4 regions of the Brucella sp. NBRC 12953 genome follow, and region 2 is predicted to be linked to each of the others. Evidence: predicted binding sites of a transcription regulator. Region 2 holds the regulator's gene; each other region holds the start of a gene.

Region 1 (4,297 bases), on a different contig from region 2:
TCTGTTCAAGCATTGGCTCACTCCATTCAAATCATTTTCGGAATCAATTTCCCGAAAATAACATAATGAAGCGGTTTCAACGCTGATATTCAATCATACGGCTGCGGTTGAGTACCAATTCAAGCCTATTACCGCCAAGCAGATGGACGCAAATGCGCTTGTTCCATGGACCATCCCGCAACGTGAACAAAGCTCTTCCATTACCGAGATCTTCAAGCGGCATAAGCTGACGCGTAGGTCCGATACCCATAATGATATGGCCGTTATCGATGGTAAAAGATGCACCATAAAGCGGAGCGCTCCAGTGACCGTCAAACTCTTTATTGACTGGTCTCGCCTGAACCGGAAGCAACTCTCGCTTCACATGACCTATTTCGCCTTGAAGCACCTCACCGTTCCAGCGCAATTTCATTGGCGAGGATGGCGATAATGAAGAGGCCCAGCCTTCTCCTATATTGTAGAGCCGATCTTCAGCGCCAAGATAATTGGCAACACCGCCACGCATCTCAAGCCAGAATGGACCTGCATCGGCGACATATAATCCATCAGGGATAGCTGTCGTCATTTCAGGAAGCGACAGCCCGTTGAGAGCAGCCATGCAGTCACGGGCAATCTTATATGTATCAGCATCTTCTCGATTACAGACAACAATCATGCCTGTTTTGTCTGCTGGGTCGAGAAGAAAATAACTTTTATAGCCGGGATGCGATCCACCATGGCCGACGAAGCGCTTGCCATTGATTTCGTTCCACCGCAGGCCAAGGCTATAGCCTGTCGGGCGACCGTCGCTCAAAAAGTGTTCCGCTGAAAGCGTCGAAAGCAACCCACTAAATGCACCTTCACCTTTAAGGAGCGCTTGCGCCCAGTTGGTGAGAGCCATTCCACTACCTGCAAGGCTGCCCGATGCTGATAGATGCAAGCCTGCCGAACTTTCCTGCCATTTATCTCCGTTTTTCCAATAGCCGGGAACAAGCCCTTTAACCGGGTCGGCCCAGACATCTGGAACTTCAAGGGAAGTGTCCAGAACCGCATTGATTTCAGATTTCACGAAGTCGTTGAAACTCAATCCTTTGCGCTCCAGTGCTGCTTCAACCAACCTATATCCCGTATTCGAATAGGAGATATCACTGCCAGCACTGAAGTTCAGCCGCGTCATCGACGACAGAAAGTCGATAAGGCTGTCCGCGTCCGTATGCGTGTAGACCGATAAGCCCAATAAGGTCAGACTTTCGCGCACATCGGGCAGACCTGATGTCATATCAAGTGCGCGTCCGACGGAAACATCTGCCAGTGGGCTTTGCAGTTCTGGAAGGTGATCGCCAAGCCTGTCATTCAGACTGATTACATCAGCATGACGCAATACCATGGCGCAAAAAACATGCTTGGTGATGGATGCATAACGAACGACCGTATTGGCCGTAAAAGGTGTGCCGGACGGCAGGCTTTCCAAACCACCTGCATAGGCAAACTTAACACCATGGGTGTCAAATCCGATGATTACCCCGCCGGGTTCATTCTTGCTCCACGTTCTGGAAAAAACTTTTGCAGATAAAGACGCTGCATTCCAGTCAGCATGAATGGGCATGGAAACTCCGTCAGGCGGTTCATGGAACCTTGGCGGCTCCATGTATGCGAATGTCATAATGTACGTTTGCGTAGATTGCCTGAAGATTAAGTGAAAACTCCGGCAGCGTCGCAAAATCGACAGCAGATAATTCGGATTCTTTCTCCCGCGCAAGCCCCTGAGAATATTGAATTTTATGGGTTACTTTTAATAGTGCCTTAAATACATTATCGCTTATGTAATTGGCAACGCCATAAATGGCGGCTTTGTGAGGCGGCTAACGACATACCTCCATTGACTTCTTCTCGTCAGAGACTGCTTGGCAAGCTATCCACATCTTCTCCCCAATATTTATCGATTCTTTTTCGTTTTTTTTCCTTTTAACCATTAACATTTTCGAATTTATTCTATTATTGCGAGTGAGAAGTTGATCCCGAGCAAAATTGCAGTCATAAAAGTGTAATAACCATAATGCAGGTTCCGGCACCTCGAGCGGTAAATTCGCTCTTGATGTTTACGTAACCTCATTTCCGAGGAGGAAATATGCTTACCCGTCTGATCACGACTTCAGCGCTCACTGGCGCTCTTGCTCTCACCATTGGTTCACAGGCTTTCGCTCAGACGGAGCTAAGCTGGTGGCACGGTATGACTGGCGCCAACAACGAAATGATCATTGAACTTACAAAAGAGTTCAATGAAAGCCAGAGCGATTATAAGATCGTTCCTGTTTACAAGGGTAGCTATCCTGAAACGTTGAACGCAGGCATTGCTGCATTCCGTTCCAAGCAGCCGCCAGCGATCATTCAAGTTTTCGACGCTGGTAGCGGTGTCATGATGGCTGCCGAAGGCGCTATGGTTCCAGCTGCAGACGTGCTTGAAAAGGGTGGATTCAAGTTCGACAAGTCGCAGTATCTGCCAGGCATTGTTGCTTATTATTCGAAGCCAGACGGCACGATGCTGTCGTTCCCATACAACTCGTCTTCGCCGATCCTTTATTATAATAAGGACGCATTCAAGAAGGCTGGTCTTGACGAAAACAACCCACCAAAGACCTGGCCGGAAGTTTTTGAAGCAGCCAAGAAGATCAAGTCGAGCGGCGCCTCTGCTTGCGGCTTTACCTCGACATGGCTCACATGGATTCAGACTGAAAACTTTGCCGCATGGAACAATGTTTCCTATGGCACCAATGAAAACGGTCTTGGTGGCACCAACGTCGAACTCAAGATCAACGAGCCACTCTTCGTTGAGCATTTCCAGGCAATTGCCGATCTCGCCAAGGATGGCACCTTCCGTTATGGCGGTCGTACATCTGAAGCCAAGCAGCTCTTCACGTCGGGTGAATGCGCAATCCTGACGGAATCGTCGGGTGGTCTTGGTGACGTTATTAAGTCTGGCCTTAACTACGGTATCGGTCAGCTTCCTTATTATGAAGGCCATGGCCCACAGAACACAATTCCGGGCGGCGCCAGTCTCTGGGTGTTTGCTGGTCTCAGCGATGACCAGTACAAAGGCATTGCGCAGTTCTTCAACTTCCTTTCGCAGACCAAAATTCAGCAGAAGCTGCATGAAAAGTCCGGCTACCTGCCTGTGACTATGGCCGCCTATGAAGCAACCAAGAACTCGGACTTCTATGAAAAGAACCCGGGTCGCGAAACGCCAATCCTTCAGATGATGGGCAAGGCACCAACGGAAAACTCCAAGGGTGTGCGTCTCGTCAACTTGCCACAGGTGCGTGATATTCTGAACGAAGAATTCGAAGCCATGCTCGGCGGCAAGCAGGATGCAAAGACTGCTCTCGATAACGCTGTAAAACGCGCGAACGAAGCGATTGCTGCAGCTCAATAATCTGATGAACTAAAGCGTGCCGCCTGCCCCAAGGGCTTGGCGGCATTGCTATCCGCAAGGAAACTCCCCGTGCAGAAAGTCACGTTTCCAAATAAAATCTTACCCTACTTCCTGCTGGCACCGCAGATCATATTGACTGTGATCTTCTTCTTCTGGCCAGCAAGTCAGGCGATTTATCAGTCCTTCATGCGTGAAGACGCATTCGGGCTGAAATCTACATTTGTCGGGTTAGCCAATTTTACCAATGTGCTATCCGACTCCAATTATCTGCATTCCGTTCAGGTTACGATTGTCTTCAATCTTCTGACCGCTTTTGTTGCCATGGGCGCAGCCTTGTTGCTTGCAACTGCTGCCGACCGTGTCATTCGCGGCAAGACATTCTACCGTACCCTGCTGATCTGGCCTTATGCCGTAGCGCCTGCCGTTGCAGGTATGTTGTGGTTATTCATGTTCAATCCTGCCATGGGCACGCTTGCCTATCTGCTTCGCAGCAGCGGTTTTGCATGGGACCCATTGCTCAATGGCAATCAAGCCATGGCCATGATCGTAGGTGCTGCGGCCTGGAAACAGATTTCCTACAATTTCCTGTTCTTCGTTGCAGGACTTCAGGCAATTCCGAAATCGCTTATTGAAGCAGCGGCCATTGATGGCGCGCGCGGCGCGCGGCGTTTCTGGTCGATCGTATTCCCGCTTCTGGCACCAACGACATTCTTCCTGCTGGTGGTCAATACGGTCTACGCGTTCTTCGATACATTCGGCATTATCCATGCTGTAACCGGCGGCGGCCCTGCCAAAGCCACTGAAACCCTGGTCTACAAGGTTTATAACGACGGCTTCGTCAATCTTAACCTCGGCTCCTCCTCGGCGCAGTCGGTTATTCTGATGATT
Region 2 (4,297 bases):
ATATTGCAGCAATTATTCTGCGCCGCCGCTTTGAGCGCCGCTGGTAAACGGGAGAGAAATGATGAATCTCATGACTGAACGATCTCTCGAAAAAGCCGTAGGAGAAAAGATGAACACCAACGCCCCCTCCGTTAAGATGCGCGGTGACAAGGTCTGCGTGTTTTATGGCGAGAAGCAGGCTCTGTTCGAAGTCGATCTGGAAGTTCCGGAAAAGATGGTCACAGCGCTGATCGGTCCTTCGGGTTGCGGCAAGTCTACCTTCCTGCGTTCGCTTAACCGCATGAACGACACCATCGAAGGTTGCCGCATCGCGGGCAAGATCACGCTCGACAACGAAGACATATACGATCCGAAGATCGACGTTGTTGAATTGCGCGCTCGCGTTGGCATGGTGTTCCAGAAGCCAAATCCGTTTCCGAAGTCGATCTTTGAAAACGTCGCCTATGGCCCACGTATTCACGGCCTTGCCCGCAACAAGACCGATCTCGAAGAAATCGTTGTCACCAGCTTGCAGAAGGCCAGCCTCTTTGAAGAGGTCAAGGATCGTCTGCATGATGCCGGCACCGGTCTTTCCGGTGGTCAGCAGCAGCGTCTGTGCATCGCGCGCGCTATTGCCGTCAGCCCTGAAGTGATCTTGATGGATGAGCCTTGCTCGGCACTCGATCCGATCGCGACCGCCAAGGTTGAAGAGCTGATCGACGAACTGCGCCAGAACTATACCATCGTCATCGTTACACACTCCATGCAGCAGGCCGCACGCGTTTCGCAGCGTACTGCCATGTTCCATCTGGGCAATCTGGTGGAAGTGGGCGATACGGACGTGATGTTCACGGCACCGACCGAAAAGCGCACGCAGGACTACATCACCGGTCGCTTTGGCTAATTAATTGGAACGGGAGCGGCGGCTGGTTTGAAAACAAAGCTGTTTGGCTTCCCCGCAATTTACATTGAGGTCTATTATGGCGTCTCAGCATACTGTTAGCGCTTACGACGAAGAACTGCAGTTCCTCACGCATAAGATCGCCGAGATGGGCGGTCATGCAGAGCGCATGGTCGAGCAGTCCGTTGCAGCGATTGTCAATGCCGACAATGCACTTGCCCAGCGTGTTATCTCCGACGATCTCATCCTCGATGCAAGTGAGCGCGAGATTGATGATAAGGCCGTGATGATTATCGCCAAGCGCCAGCCAATGGCTGTCGATCTGCGTGAAATCATCGGCTCGATCCGCATCTCTGCCGATCTGGAGCGCGTTGGCGATCTTGGCAAAAATATTGCCAAGCGCGTTGCTGCAGTTTCGGAATCTCGCCAGCCGGTCAAGCTCTATCGCGGCCTTGAAACCTTGGCTGAGCTGGCTCTCACCCAGCTCAAGGACGTGCTCGATGCCTATGCAACGCGCTCGGTACAGCAGATCAACGTCGTTCGCGACCGCGATGACGAAATTGACTCGATGTACACTTCGCTGTTCCGCGAGTTGTTGACCTACATGATGGAAGATCCGCGCAATATTTCCGCCTGCACGCATCTTCTGTTTTGCGCAAAGAACATCGAGCGCATTGGCGATCACGCAACCAACATTGCTGAGACGGTCTATTACATCGTGACCGGTCTGCAAATGCCTGCGGAGCGCCCAAAAGAAGACCTGAGCCACGGTATCGTCGTGGACGAGGCGCGTAAATCCTAAGAATATCTGGCACCGCATTCGTGCGGTCCAGATGCCTGCATGAATATGAAAAACGCGACGGCACGCGGTCGATCGGGGGCTTGTATCTTCCGCTGCCTCAAGCGCATCCCAAAAAGTGCGAAGCGATTTTGGGAAGTATATGCGATAAAAACAAGTGCTTAGAGCATGATCCAATTTAGTCGGATCACAGGCGCTCTAAATTTTGGATAGGAAATACTGGATGTCACAGGCACCCAAGATTGCTGTGGTTGAAGACGAAGAAGCCCTGAGTGTACTCCTGCGTTATAACCTCGAAGCCGAGGGGTATCAGGTTGATGCGATGCTGCGCGGCGATGAAGCCGAAATCGCACTTCGTGAAAATGTGCCGGATCTTCTTATTCTGGACTGGATGCTCCCTGGTGTCTCCGGGATCGAGCTGTGCCGCCGTCTGCGCCAGTGGCCGGAAACAGAGCGTCTGCCGATCATCATGTTGACCGCACGCGGTGAAGAAAGCGAACGCGTTCGTGGCCTGAGCGTGGGTGCCGATGATTATGTCGTCAAACCTTTTTCGACACCGGAATTGCTGGCTCGCGTCAAAGCCATGCTCCGTCGCGCCAATCCGAGTGTGCTGTCGCATGTGCTGAAAGTCGGCGATCTTGTTCTCGACCGCCAGCAGCATCGCGTCTATCGCAAGGAAAAGGAAGTCCGTCTCGGACCGACAGAATTCCGCCTGCTCGAATATTTCATGATGTCACCGGGCCGTGTCTTTTCGCGTAGTCAGCTACTCGATGGCGTCTGGGGGCCAGACATTTATGTCGATGATAGAACAGTTGACGTGCATGTCGGACGTCTTCGCAAGGCGATCAACGTTGGTCGCGCGCTTGATCCTATCCGCACGGTACGCGGTGCTGGATACTCATTCGGATAACCAAATCTCGATTTGCAGAACCCTATACAAGCGGCTCGTTGCTGAAAATGCGACGGGCCGTTTTGCATAATGGGCAAGAACGTTGCGACTCAGTTCCGACCTTCCGATTCGGAATTCAATATCCACAACGTACCAAAACGGCCAGTATCACACGATGTTACAATGATCGTGACAAAGTTGAAGATCCGGCGAAATCGAGGTCAAAAGCAGCATCGAAAAAGCTTAAAAAGACGCTTGCGTAAAATCTTGAAACATCGGCGAAATAAGGCAGTGATGTGGCCTGTATTTCAGCAAATTGAATCGCGTTAAATCAATAACTTATAAGATTTGCTAAATTACGTTAAGGATTTGTTAATAAATTTAAGGGGTTTGTGGGGAAAATTAAGCTCTGGATTCGGGTTCAATCTGCCTCTGTTTTGGAGGTGTCGTGACTTTTGGAATTTGACCATTCGCCTTTTTTTGGCCTAAAAATTCTAAAACCTTGAATGCAATGAGTGACAGCAGAACGTTTATTTTATGATTTTCGTTCTATTTGGCTGGAGCGCCGGGCATCTTAGAAGGATGTGCAAAGGCTGCTCTGTTAGTTCAAATCTGCTGCATAGTTTTATGCGGTGGCACCACAGCCAGGTTTCAAACGCCTTTTGCGGGGCGGAGGCCAGGTTGGATCAGTTAAGGGTCCTAACTATGAGACTGAGCCGTTGACGCGCGCTTCGAAATGGAAATTGCCCGCTATTCTCGGGCTGCTGGTTGCGCCATTTTTGGTGACGGGTTGCACGACGACCAGTGGCACGACCAAAACCAAAACCGAAAAGACGGCGGCGGCTAGCCACGTCAAGACAGTCAATGGCGTCAAGACTTTCACATACACCGCCAAAGACCGCGAATGCCTCGAACGTGCGATGTTCTTCGAATCCAACCGTTCAAGCCCCGATGGTCTGATGGCCGTTGGTACGGTCGTGATGAACCGCCTCGCTTCGGGTAGCTATCCGGATACGATCTGCGGCGTTGTTGGTCAGAAGAACCAGTTTGCGCCCGGCGTTCTGACACGCAAGATGAATTCAAAGGCTATGCCTGACGTTCAGGCAACAGCCGATGCTGTTCTTAAGGGCAAGCGTCATCCTTCACTTAAGAACTCGATGTTCTTCCACACGGCTGGCTTGAAGTTCCCTTACCGCAACATGCATTACGTGCTGGTTGCTGGCGGAAACTCCTTCTACGAAAAGCGTGGTCGCGATGGCGAACTGGAAAATCCGGTTCCACAGACCCCGTACAATCTGGCCTATGCTTCTACTCCACAGGCACCATCCATGCCTGAAGGTCCGTTCTACAACGTAACCGACCAGCAGGATGCGACTGTTCCGCAGGCACAGCCAACAGTGCAGGTTGCGTTGGCTGAAGCAGCGAAGACGACAGAAACCCAGCAGAATGGCGGCGTCGGCCCACAGGCTCGTGGTGATCGTTTGGCTGCTCTGCCTGTCAAACCAGCTGAAAAGCCGGTTATGACACAGGTGGCAAGCTATCAGCCGACATTTGATGAAACGGCTCCTGCTGCGGAAAATGTATCTCTCGGCTATACCGCCGATAAGAAGCATGTCGATGCAATCGGCGCGATGCTTCTGTCGCAGGAACGACCGGAATCACCACTTTAAAGCTGACTTAAGCACATAAAAAAGCGCCCGATAGGGCGCTTTTTTATTATTTTGCCTGC
Region 3 (4,297 bases), on a different contig from region 2:
GCACGCACTTCCGGCTCGGGAACACTGACATCACCCGCCAGTTCCGGATCAAGCAGACGATGCGTGTAGTCAAATGTCGGTCCCAACAGCTGCCCGCCGGGCAGATCTTTATAGGTGGCCGAAATGCGGCGTTCGATCAGCATATTCGCGGTCTCAAGGGGTAGCGAATAGCCAAAACGCGGCAGGGTTGTGCGGTAGGCACGAACCAGAAAGATTGCCTCAATCAGATCGCCCCGCGACTGGCGCACGGCAAGTGCTGCGAGTTCTCGGTCATAAAGCGAACCTTCGGCCATGACGCGATCAACGGCGAGACCCAGCTGTTCGGCAATTTGGTCAAGACGCAACGCCGGAACCGAGCGGTCGCCACGACGGCGATCATCAAGCAGACGGTGGGCATTGCGGATGGCGGTTTCACCGCCCTTTACAGCAACATACATGGATCAATCCTCCAAACTTGCTATACGCGTGGTGCGGGGAAGCGCTGCGACTTTGCCGTCAGCGACGAGCACCAGATCGATACCCAGCGGAAACAACACGCCATTTTCACGCCACTGCGCAGCAAAATCCTGCGGCAAACCATCAACAGTCAGCACAGTTTCATCCTTGATGCCCGGGCCTTTGAGGCTGAAACCCTGCCCACTCGTCAACGACGAAACTGCTAGAACAACAGTCGTCGAACGATCCGGAAATTCAGGGTCTCCCTGCGCGAAGGAAGCAAGTGCCGGCAACGATTGCGCATCCGTTACAAGTGCGAACTGCGCTTTCGACTGATCGCCGACGATTGGTGCACCGGTATGGAATGTCAGCCATGCCGTTGCGTCCTGATTGGCTGCTATTTCAGCATCGACCCAGACGCTTGCGTCGTGATCAAGAAGCGTTGCTGCGATCAGGCCAAGCTCAGGCGTAAGCGGCTTTGATGGCACAGCCGCACTAGGCAGCGAATGGATACGACCAGGATTGGCCATTGCGTGCATGACTGCATGAAACGCCGACTGCGCTTCATTGACTGGATCAGCCAGTCCGCCTTCAAATGCAGAAGAAGAATGGAGCATCAGTTATCTCCCCGAACCATTGTGAAGAAATCGACCTTCGTGGCAGCAGCTTCGCCGCGCCGTTTTGCATCCGCAGTATCGACACGACCACGCAATGCATTGAGCACGCTGCTTTCGATCGCATCGCGGGTGGCCTCATCGAGCCAGAGCGCATCAAACAGTGCAGCCAGCTTCGCCTTTTCCTGATCACGTCCCAGCGCATAGGAGTGCCCAACCGAGCCATTCGCCAGACGAACAGTTGCGCGGGTGACGGTTGCCTCGCCAACATTGAACGGAGCACCGCCACCGCCAATACTACCGCGCATCATAACAAGTCCGGTTTCCGGACCACGCAAAACTTCAAATTCAGGCTTGTCTGCCCAGTTCTGCCAGAACGTTTTCAATTCTTCGCCGCTTGCGCGAGCGAGGAGCGCCATACTGGCCTGACGTGCTGCTTGCGTTGCATCCGGCGCCAAATTGCTTCCAGCGGTGGAGCCACCTCCACTTTCAACTGTGCTGTGCCGCGTAGTATGCCCCGTCGTGTTCATGAGCTTATCCGCCCTATCTAATCCGGTTGACTTGATCGCCTTAATTGTCTATTCATATAGACAACTATACAATACCAGAATGAATACACCCTGCCAATGACAGGACGATGACAATTGACGACAAAGGCGCAGATGAAAAAGAGCGGACGGATTGAGAGAAACAGCGGTGTAGCCATCTGGCGGCAGATTGCCGACGAGATACGCGGCGACATCATGGCCGGGAAACTTGCTACGGGCGCGCGTATGCCAGCCGAAATGGACCTGGCAGAACGATTTGGCGTCAATCGCCATACGGTGCGCAGCGCAATTGCGGCTCTTACGCAGGAAGGCGTATTGCGCGCGGAACAAGGACGCGGCACCTTTATCGCCAATGCAAAACGCCTCACCTACCAGATCGGGCGCCGCACGCGTATTTCACAATCGCTGGCTTCGCAGGTACGCGACATGAAGGGCGCATTGCTCGCTTCCGACACAGTGCCCGCTTCTCAAGACATAGCCGAAGCTCTTGCGATTGAGATCGGTTCACCTGTTACGCAACTGGAAACCTTACACAGTGCCGACGGACGCCCTGTGTCGCGCGCTACACTTTGGATTAGCGCCGAAAAATTTCCGGAAATCACTACGGACTATGCAGAGAGTGGTTCTGTCACCGTGGCGTTCAGAAAAGCAGGTCTTACGGATTATTTCCGCAAATCGACAATCATATCCGCCCGACATGCAGATTCGGATGATCTGAAACATTTGAAACTTTCGCCAGGCGCCATTGTGCTGACAGCCAAGGCTATCAATGTGAACACAGATGGGGAACCGATCCAATATTCGCTCACCCGGTTCTCTGCCGACAATATGGAATTCTCAATCGAGACTTATCCCGGCGACCCTCAGATGAATGACATGAACTAGATCATACTAATTCAGATACTGCTAAAAGCGACCCAGAAGCGGCTTTAATCACGCACTAGTGGTCTGATTCTAACATTTGCTCAGCATAAGTGTCAGCCGGGATTCAAACGACAAACTCAATCCACGAGTGCGCCGTGCGCCCTTTTTGGCGCACAAAAGTCGCTCTAACACTTTATATTTACAGCATAGTTTTACCTTAAACTGATTCAAGTTTAAGGAATTATTCTGTAACTAATTCAGGCAGGAAAACGCCGATGACAGTGACTATTTTTCACAACCCGAAATGCGGCACTTCGCGCAATACGTTGGCAATCATCCGCGCCAGCGGTGAAGAACCAGTCATCATCGAATATGTACAAAACCCGCCTACACGGGAACGTCTGACAGGGCTTCTGGCGGCCATGAATGTAAAGCCGCGGGAATTGTTGCGCGAGAAAGGCACACCTTATGTCGAACTCAACTTGTCTGACCCGAAATGGAGCGATGACGCGCTGATCGACTTCATGATGGCTCATCCAATCCTGATCAATCGGCCTATTGTAGAAACACCGCTCGGCACGAGACTATGCCGCCCTTCAGAACTGGTTCTGCCTCTTCTGGAAAATCCCGTTGCTTCATTCACGAAAGAAGACGGCGAGCAGATCACATATCCGGATAGACCACACTGATAAGCCTCTTTAGAGCGGTTTCTGTTAAAACCGAATCATTGGAACTGCTCTATCTCTTTGTTTTTACGCGCATCTTGTTCCCAAAACCGGTTCGCACTTGTGAGGATGCGCTTTAAATGCGCTCCTAGTTTGTGCTGTCTTTGATTTTGGCCGCTAACAACCAATAGAAAAGGCGCTGTAAAAACAGCGCCTTATCGTGTTTATCTTATAAAGCAGATTATATCCGCTCTCAGAATGGAATTTCGTCGTCGAGATCGCGGGAGAAACCACCGCCGCCGCCACCCTGATTGGATGGGCCGGAGGAACCGAAATCACCGCCGCCGCCGGAATAATCCGACATCTGGTTGCGATTGCCACCGCCACCACCGCCGAATGAGCGACCTTCGCCGCCGCCTTCACCACGGCCATCGAGCATCTGAAGCTCGCCGCGGAACTTCTGCAACACGATTTCGGTGCTGTAGCGGTCGTTGCCGTTCTGGTCCTGCCACTTGCGGGTCTGGAGCGCGCCTTCGATATAAACCTTGGCACCCTTTTTCAGATACTGCTCGGCAACCTTGGCAAGATTTTCGTTGAAAATGACAACGCTGTGCCATTCGGTACGATCCTTGCGTTCGCCGGTCTGACGGTCGCGCCAGCTTTCCGAAGTCGCAATGCGCAGATTGGCGATCTGATCACCTGAATTGAGGCGACGAATTTCAGGATCGGCACCAAGATTGCCGACCAGAATGACTTTGTTGACGCTACCAGCCATCGAAAACTTACTCCGGGTCTCGCAAGCACGCCTTCCCGCACGTCTTCATCCAGACTTCATCCAGATTTATCCAGACAAGGGGTGCTTTCCAAAATAAAGATCAGGCGCAACCATGCGCCATCACCAGAAACTCAGCAAACACTCTACAACAGCCACTCTCCATGCGCTCTCATTGGAGGGGCTATTTTAATAGTGTTCCACAGAAGTTATGTTCTTGTTTTGTTCAAAACGCAATAACTACTGACAATTTTCAGCAGATAATTCTTGAGAGAACAGAGATAAGCCCTGCCGCTCACTGTTTATTAGGCGCGCAGGGCTTGGGGTTGAGCAATGCTCTTATATCGACAGTACTTCGCCGATAAATCTAATCGGAAATCTGAGGTACGAGACCATATT
Region 4 (4,297 bases), on a different contig from region 2:
TCCCTGCGGCATGAAGCTTCTTCCACGGGAAGTTGTGCCCCGGATCTGTTTTACGCTCTGGTGCGATGTCCGAATGCGCGAGTACGTTTTCGGGACGGATTTCATATCGGCTACATATGCTGCGGCAAAGCTCGATTACTGCTTCAATCTGACGGCCCGCAAAAGGCGGATAATTTTCGAGATTGCCCGGATTGACGATTTCGATCCCAATTGATGCTGAATTGATATCGGTCTCGCCCTTCCAGAAGCTCTTTCCTGCGTGCCATGCGCGCGCCTTTTCCGACACCATCTGCACTACGCGGCCATCTTCATGAACCAGATAATGTGCCGACACTTCCATCTCAGGCGACTTGAGAATATCAACCGCCTCCTGAGCCGTCGCGAGGCCCGTATAATGCAGGATCAGATAGGTTGGTGTCTTGCCGTCCTTGCGAATGCCGAAATTCGGCGACGCATCAATCGAGGCCGCTGGATAATCGGGCCTATCCAAAACAAGTGTCGCCAGGATTTCTGCTTCTGATACGTCTGCGCTGCTCATGCGGCTTCCAATTGTTTTTCTACGCTTGCCCAGGCTGCATTGATGGCAGCAAGGCGTGTATTTGCGATCTTTATAAATTCCAGCGGAAGACCTTCCGCAACAAGCCGGTCAGGATGGTGCTCTTTCACCAATGAACGGTAGCGCTTGCGCGCATCCTCAAACGACACACCGCGAACAAGCCCGAGGATGGCATAAGGATCACCCTCTCCGCGATTGACATGGCGGAGTGCGATGCGCTCGAAGCCTTCCTCGTCATAACCGAAAATCTCAGCAACGCTCGCAAGGAACGCCATTTCCTTGTCATGCACATAGCCGTCAGCGGTCGCGATATGAAAAAGACCGTCGAGAATATCTTCAAGCAGATGACAATTATCGTCGCCTTCGCGGCAAAGACCTGCCAGCTGACGCGCGTAGCTTTCATAGCCCGCCACATCCTGCTGAGCGAGATTATAGAGACGAACCACATGGGCGTGCTCTTCTGGCGGCACTGAAAAAATGCTCTGGAACGCCCGAAACTCATCCTGCGTCACCACACCATCCGCTTTTGCCATTTTTGCAGACAGCGCGATCATGGCAATGGAAAATGCAACGCGACGACGCGTATCTGCATCGCCCTCAAAAACCGTGCGCACGGCTTCGATAACGCTGGAAATAGCGTTCAGCGTTACAGAGGTGACGAACTCACCGATGCGGACCCAGATCGACATGAATCGTTTCTATATAATTCCGTAAAGGCTGGAAACAACAACCCGTTGCAATCGACGAAAAAACAATAATTTAGAAAAATATCGCTGCCTGTGAAGACGATTATTGCGCGGCCTGACGAGCCTCAAACGACTGCTGTGCAGCACTCGCCGCCGCTTCGCCTGCGGCCTGTGCCTGCTCAACGCTCTGACCCACAGCTTTGGCTGCAGCTTCGGCATTGGTGCGCGCACGCTCAATCGCTGCAGCCTTTTGTTCGGGAGTTATGACGCCAGCATTATCCTGCAAAGCCTTCATTAAATCTGGTCCAGCCTGTGTATCACTGGATGGGGCTGGAGCAGATGTGTTTTGCTCTGGCTGAGCTGGAGCAGCAGCCTGCTCGTCCTCTCCTTTGCCGCAAGCAGCAAGGGCAACCAGAACAACAGCGGAAATCAAAAACAAAAAATGACGGCTCATAACAAAAGCCATAACCGAAGAAAGCCTGCGTTTGAACATGGAAAACGCAGTCATACTGTCTTTATTGACGACTACTGCAGAGTTATCCATCAACTTTGCTCCTTTCGGGGAAAATGGCGGCCTGCAAAACAGACCGCCATTCAGCCGCGAACTGATCGCGGTTCACATAAACCAACTGCAATTTAATTTGCAGGAGGTGTACCCGTGCCCGGTGTCGATGGTGCCGGTGCTGGGGTCGACGGAGTCGTTGTTGTATCGTTATTTGCCGGCGCTGATGGCGCAGGGGTGGACGGCGCACTATTCGTATCTTTCGAATTGTCGCTGCAGGCAGCAAGTCCGAGGAACGATACGGCAGCTACCGCACTTACCAGAAACTTTTTCATAATGGCTCTCCTTCCCTAAAAATCAGCGCTGCGGGGATTTAGCCAACGCTGCTTTGGTTTTCCGTGTCTGATCGGTTCATCCGATCAATCACCTACGAAGACAGTCGCCACATCGCTCTTTAGTCCCCGGCGATGCTTTACGACGATGCCAACGTCACAACAAAAAACGGCGAGCATGCGGAAAGGTTCTCTCAAATAGTCTTACTGCTCGTAACAAAACGCCATAATAACAAAGTTTTAACCATGATTTTCCCGTAAAACTGCCGTCACGCCCCTGTCACTGGCAGATGTTTAACTTGCGCAAGCAAGGTCGGATTCGCCTTTAAAACTTCGCGCATCTTGCCCGAACCAATTCAGAATTCGGAATGCGCTCAATAAACGGGGAGCATGGCATGACAGGACAAGACGCCAACGGAACGATCCTTCAACGCGCCGTCACACAAAATCATGCGCTCTCACGACAGGGCTTTTCAGAGCGTCTTTTTGCCTGGTTGTTTAAGGGGCTGGTGTATCCACAAATCTGGGAAGACCCGGAAGTCGACATGGTTGCGCTCGCCATTCAGCCCGGCCATCGTATCGTGACCATCGCGTCAGGCGGCTGCAACGCGCTTTCCTACCTGACCGCCGATCCGGCTCGCGTCGAGGCCGTCGATCTTAACCGTGCGCATGTGGCGTTCAATCGCCTGAAGCTCGCAGCACTCAAGCACCTGCCCGATTATGCCACCTTTTATCGCTTCTATGGTAAGGCTGATGACAAGGCCAATCTCGCAGCCTACCAGCGCTTTATCCGCCCGCATCTTGATCAAGAAAGCCGCGCCTACTGGGAAAAACGCAAACTGAGTGGCCGCCAGCGCATCTCAATCTTCTCGCGTGATCTGTATCGTCACGGCCTTCTGGGTGTCTTCATCGGCATGGGGCACCGCGTTGCCCGCCTTTATGGCATTGACCCGCGTGACATTCTCAAGGCACGCACAATGGAAGAGCAGCGGACATTCTTCGATACAGCACTCGCACCCTTGTTTGAAAAACGCATGGTACGCTGGGCCACCGCTCGTAAATCATCGTTGTTTGGCCTTGGCATTCCGCCGCAGCAATATGATGCGCTGGCAACCGCCGGTAATGGCGACATGGCTTTCGTCCTTCGTGCACGCCTTGAAAAACTCGCCTGCGCCTTTCCGCTGACTGAAAATTATTTCGCCTGGCAGGCCTTCGGACGTGGCTATAGCGGCAATGAGGAAACCGGCCCCCTGCCGCCCTATCTCTCTCGCGCCAATTTTGAAACCGTGCGCGCCCGCGTGGACCGCATGACGGTTCAAAACGCCAACTACACCGAGTTCCTTGCACAGAAGCCAGCCTCATCCGTGGATCGCTATATTCTGCTCGACGCACAGGACTGGATGAATGACGGCCAGCTCAACGCGCTCTGGAGCGAAATCACACGCACAGCAGCGCCCGGTGCCCGCGTCATCTTCCGCACGGCAGCAGAACCAAGCCTGCTTCCGGGCCGTGTTGATCCGTCAATCCTGGCCCATTGGGATTACCGCGAAGATGAATCGCGCGCGCTACATGATCGCGACCGCTCTTCTATATATGGCGGCTTTCACCTCTACACATTAAAGGACGCTTGATATGGGCGTTAATCCATTGGGCAGTCGCGGACGGGCTCAGGGCATCGATCATGCCAGCCTGATGGACCGGGTTTATAAGCGGCAACGGCATTTTTACGATGCAACGCGCAAATATTATCTCCTTGGCCGCGATACAATGATCGCTGGCCTCAATGTTCCGTCCAATGGCCATGTTCTCGAAATCGGTTGCGGCACAGGCCGCAATCTCGTCAAGACCGCCCAAGCCTACCCGGACGCAAAACTGTTTGGCATCGATATTTCAGCGGAGATGCTGGAAACGGCCCACAGTGCGGCTGAGCGGGCCGGGATTGCCGAGCGCACCAGCCTCGAACGCGCCGACGCCACGCATTTCAACCCCGAAGCGCTTTTTGGTCAAAGCGATTTCGACCGTATCTTCATTTCCTATGCCGTTTCGATGATCCCGCAATGGCAACCTGTTATCCGGGAAAGCATTCGCCACCTCAAAGCGGGTGGCGAACTTCACATAGTCGACTTTGGAGATCAGCAAGGTCTGCCCTACTGGTTTAAGAAAGCACTTTTCACCTGGCTTCGCTGGTTCCATGTGACGCCTCGTAGTGATCTCTTCACTG

What was found. Region 2 encodes PhoB, which activates phosphate uptake and scavenging genes when phosphate is short. Its sites were predicted from a motif close to TGTCATNNANCTGTCAT; they were not measured.
Region 1: a site for PhoB is predicted at 2,012-2,028, ahead of ugpB (sn-glycerol-3-phosphate ABC transporter substrate-binding protein UgpB). Genes of this name have one in related genera too.
Region 3: a site for PhoB is predicted at 1,676-1,692, ahead of phnF (phosphonate metabolism transcriptional regulator PhnF). Genes of this name have one in related genera too.
Region 4: a site for PhoB is predicted at 2,344-2,360, ahead of ABWV94_RS11210 (BtaA family protein). Genes of this name have one in related genera too.

The regions. Positions count from the first base shown of each region.
Region 1 covers NZ_BAABSV010000006.1:251,864-256,160, reverse strand. Annotated here, with positions in the region: gene ade (adenine deaminase) at 1-13, opposite strand, end outside; gene ABWV94_RS16155 (serine hydrolase domain-containing protein) at 77-1,585, opposite strand; gene ugpB (sn-glycerol-3-phosphate ABC transporter substrate-binding protein UgpB) at 2,108-3,409, shown strand; gene ugpA (sn-glycerol-3-phosphate ABC transporter permease UgpA) at 3,479-4,297, shown strand, end outside.
Region 2 covers NZ_BAABSV010000002.1:471,280-475,576, reverse strand. Annotated here, with positions in the region: gene pstA (phosphate ABC transporter permease PstA) at 1-47, shown strand, start outside; gene pstB (phosphate ABC transporter ATP-binding protein PstB) at 110-883, shown strand; gene phoU (phosphate signaling complex protein PhoU) at 960-1,682, shown strand; gene phoB (phosphate regulon transcriptional regulator PhoB) at 1,903-2,589, shown strand; gene ABWV94_RS06120 (cell wall hydrolase) at 3,288-4,238, shown strand; gene ABWV94_RS06115 (hypothetical protein) at 4,285-4,297, opposite strand, start outside.
Region 3 covers NZ_BAABSV010000001.1:660,938-665,234, forward strand. Annotated here, with positions in the region: gene ABWV94_RS03230 (carbon-phosphorus lyase complex subunit) at 1-437, opposite strand, end outside; gene phnH (phosphonate C-P lyase system protein PhnH) at 441-1,052, opposite strand; gene phnG (phosphonate C-P lyase system protein PhnG) at 1,052-1,579, opposite strand; gene phnF (phosphonate metabolism transcriptional regulator PhnF) at 1,712-2,482, shown strand; gene arsC (arsenate reductase (glutaredoxin)) at 2,737-3,150, shown strand; gene ssb (single-stranded DNA-binding protein) at 3,380-3,901, opposite strand.
Region 4 covers NZ_BAABSV010000004.1:189,432-193,728, forward strand. Annotated here, with positions in the region: gene ABWV94_RS11190 (N-acetylmuramoyl-L-alanine amidase) at 1-538, opposite strand, end outside; gene ABWV94_RS11195 (J domain-containing protein) at 535-1,245, opposite strand; partial or broken gene ABWV94_RS11200 (hypothetical protein) at 1,346-1,746, opposite strand; gene ABWV94_RS11205 (hypothetical protein) at 1,879-2,079, opposite strand; gene ABWV94_RS11210 (BtaA family protein) at 2,472-3,707, shown strand; gene ABWV94_RS11215 (class I SAM-dependent methyltransferase) at 3,709-4,297, shown strand, end outside.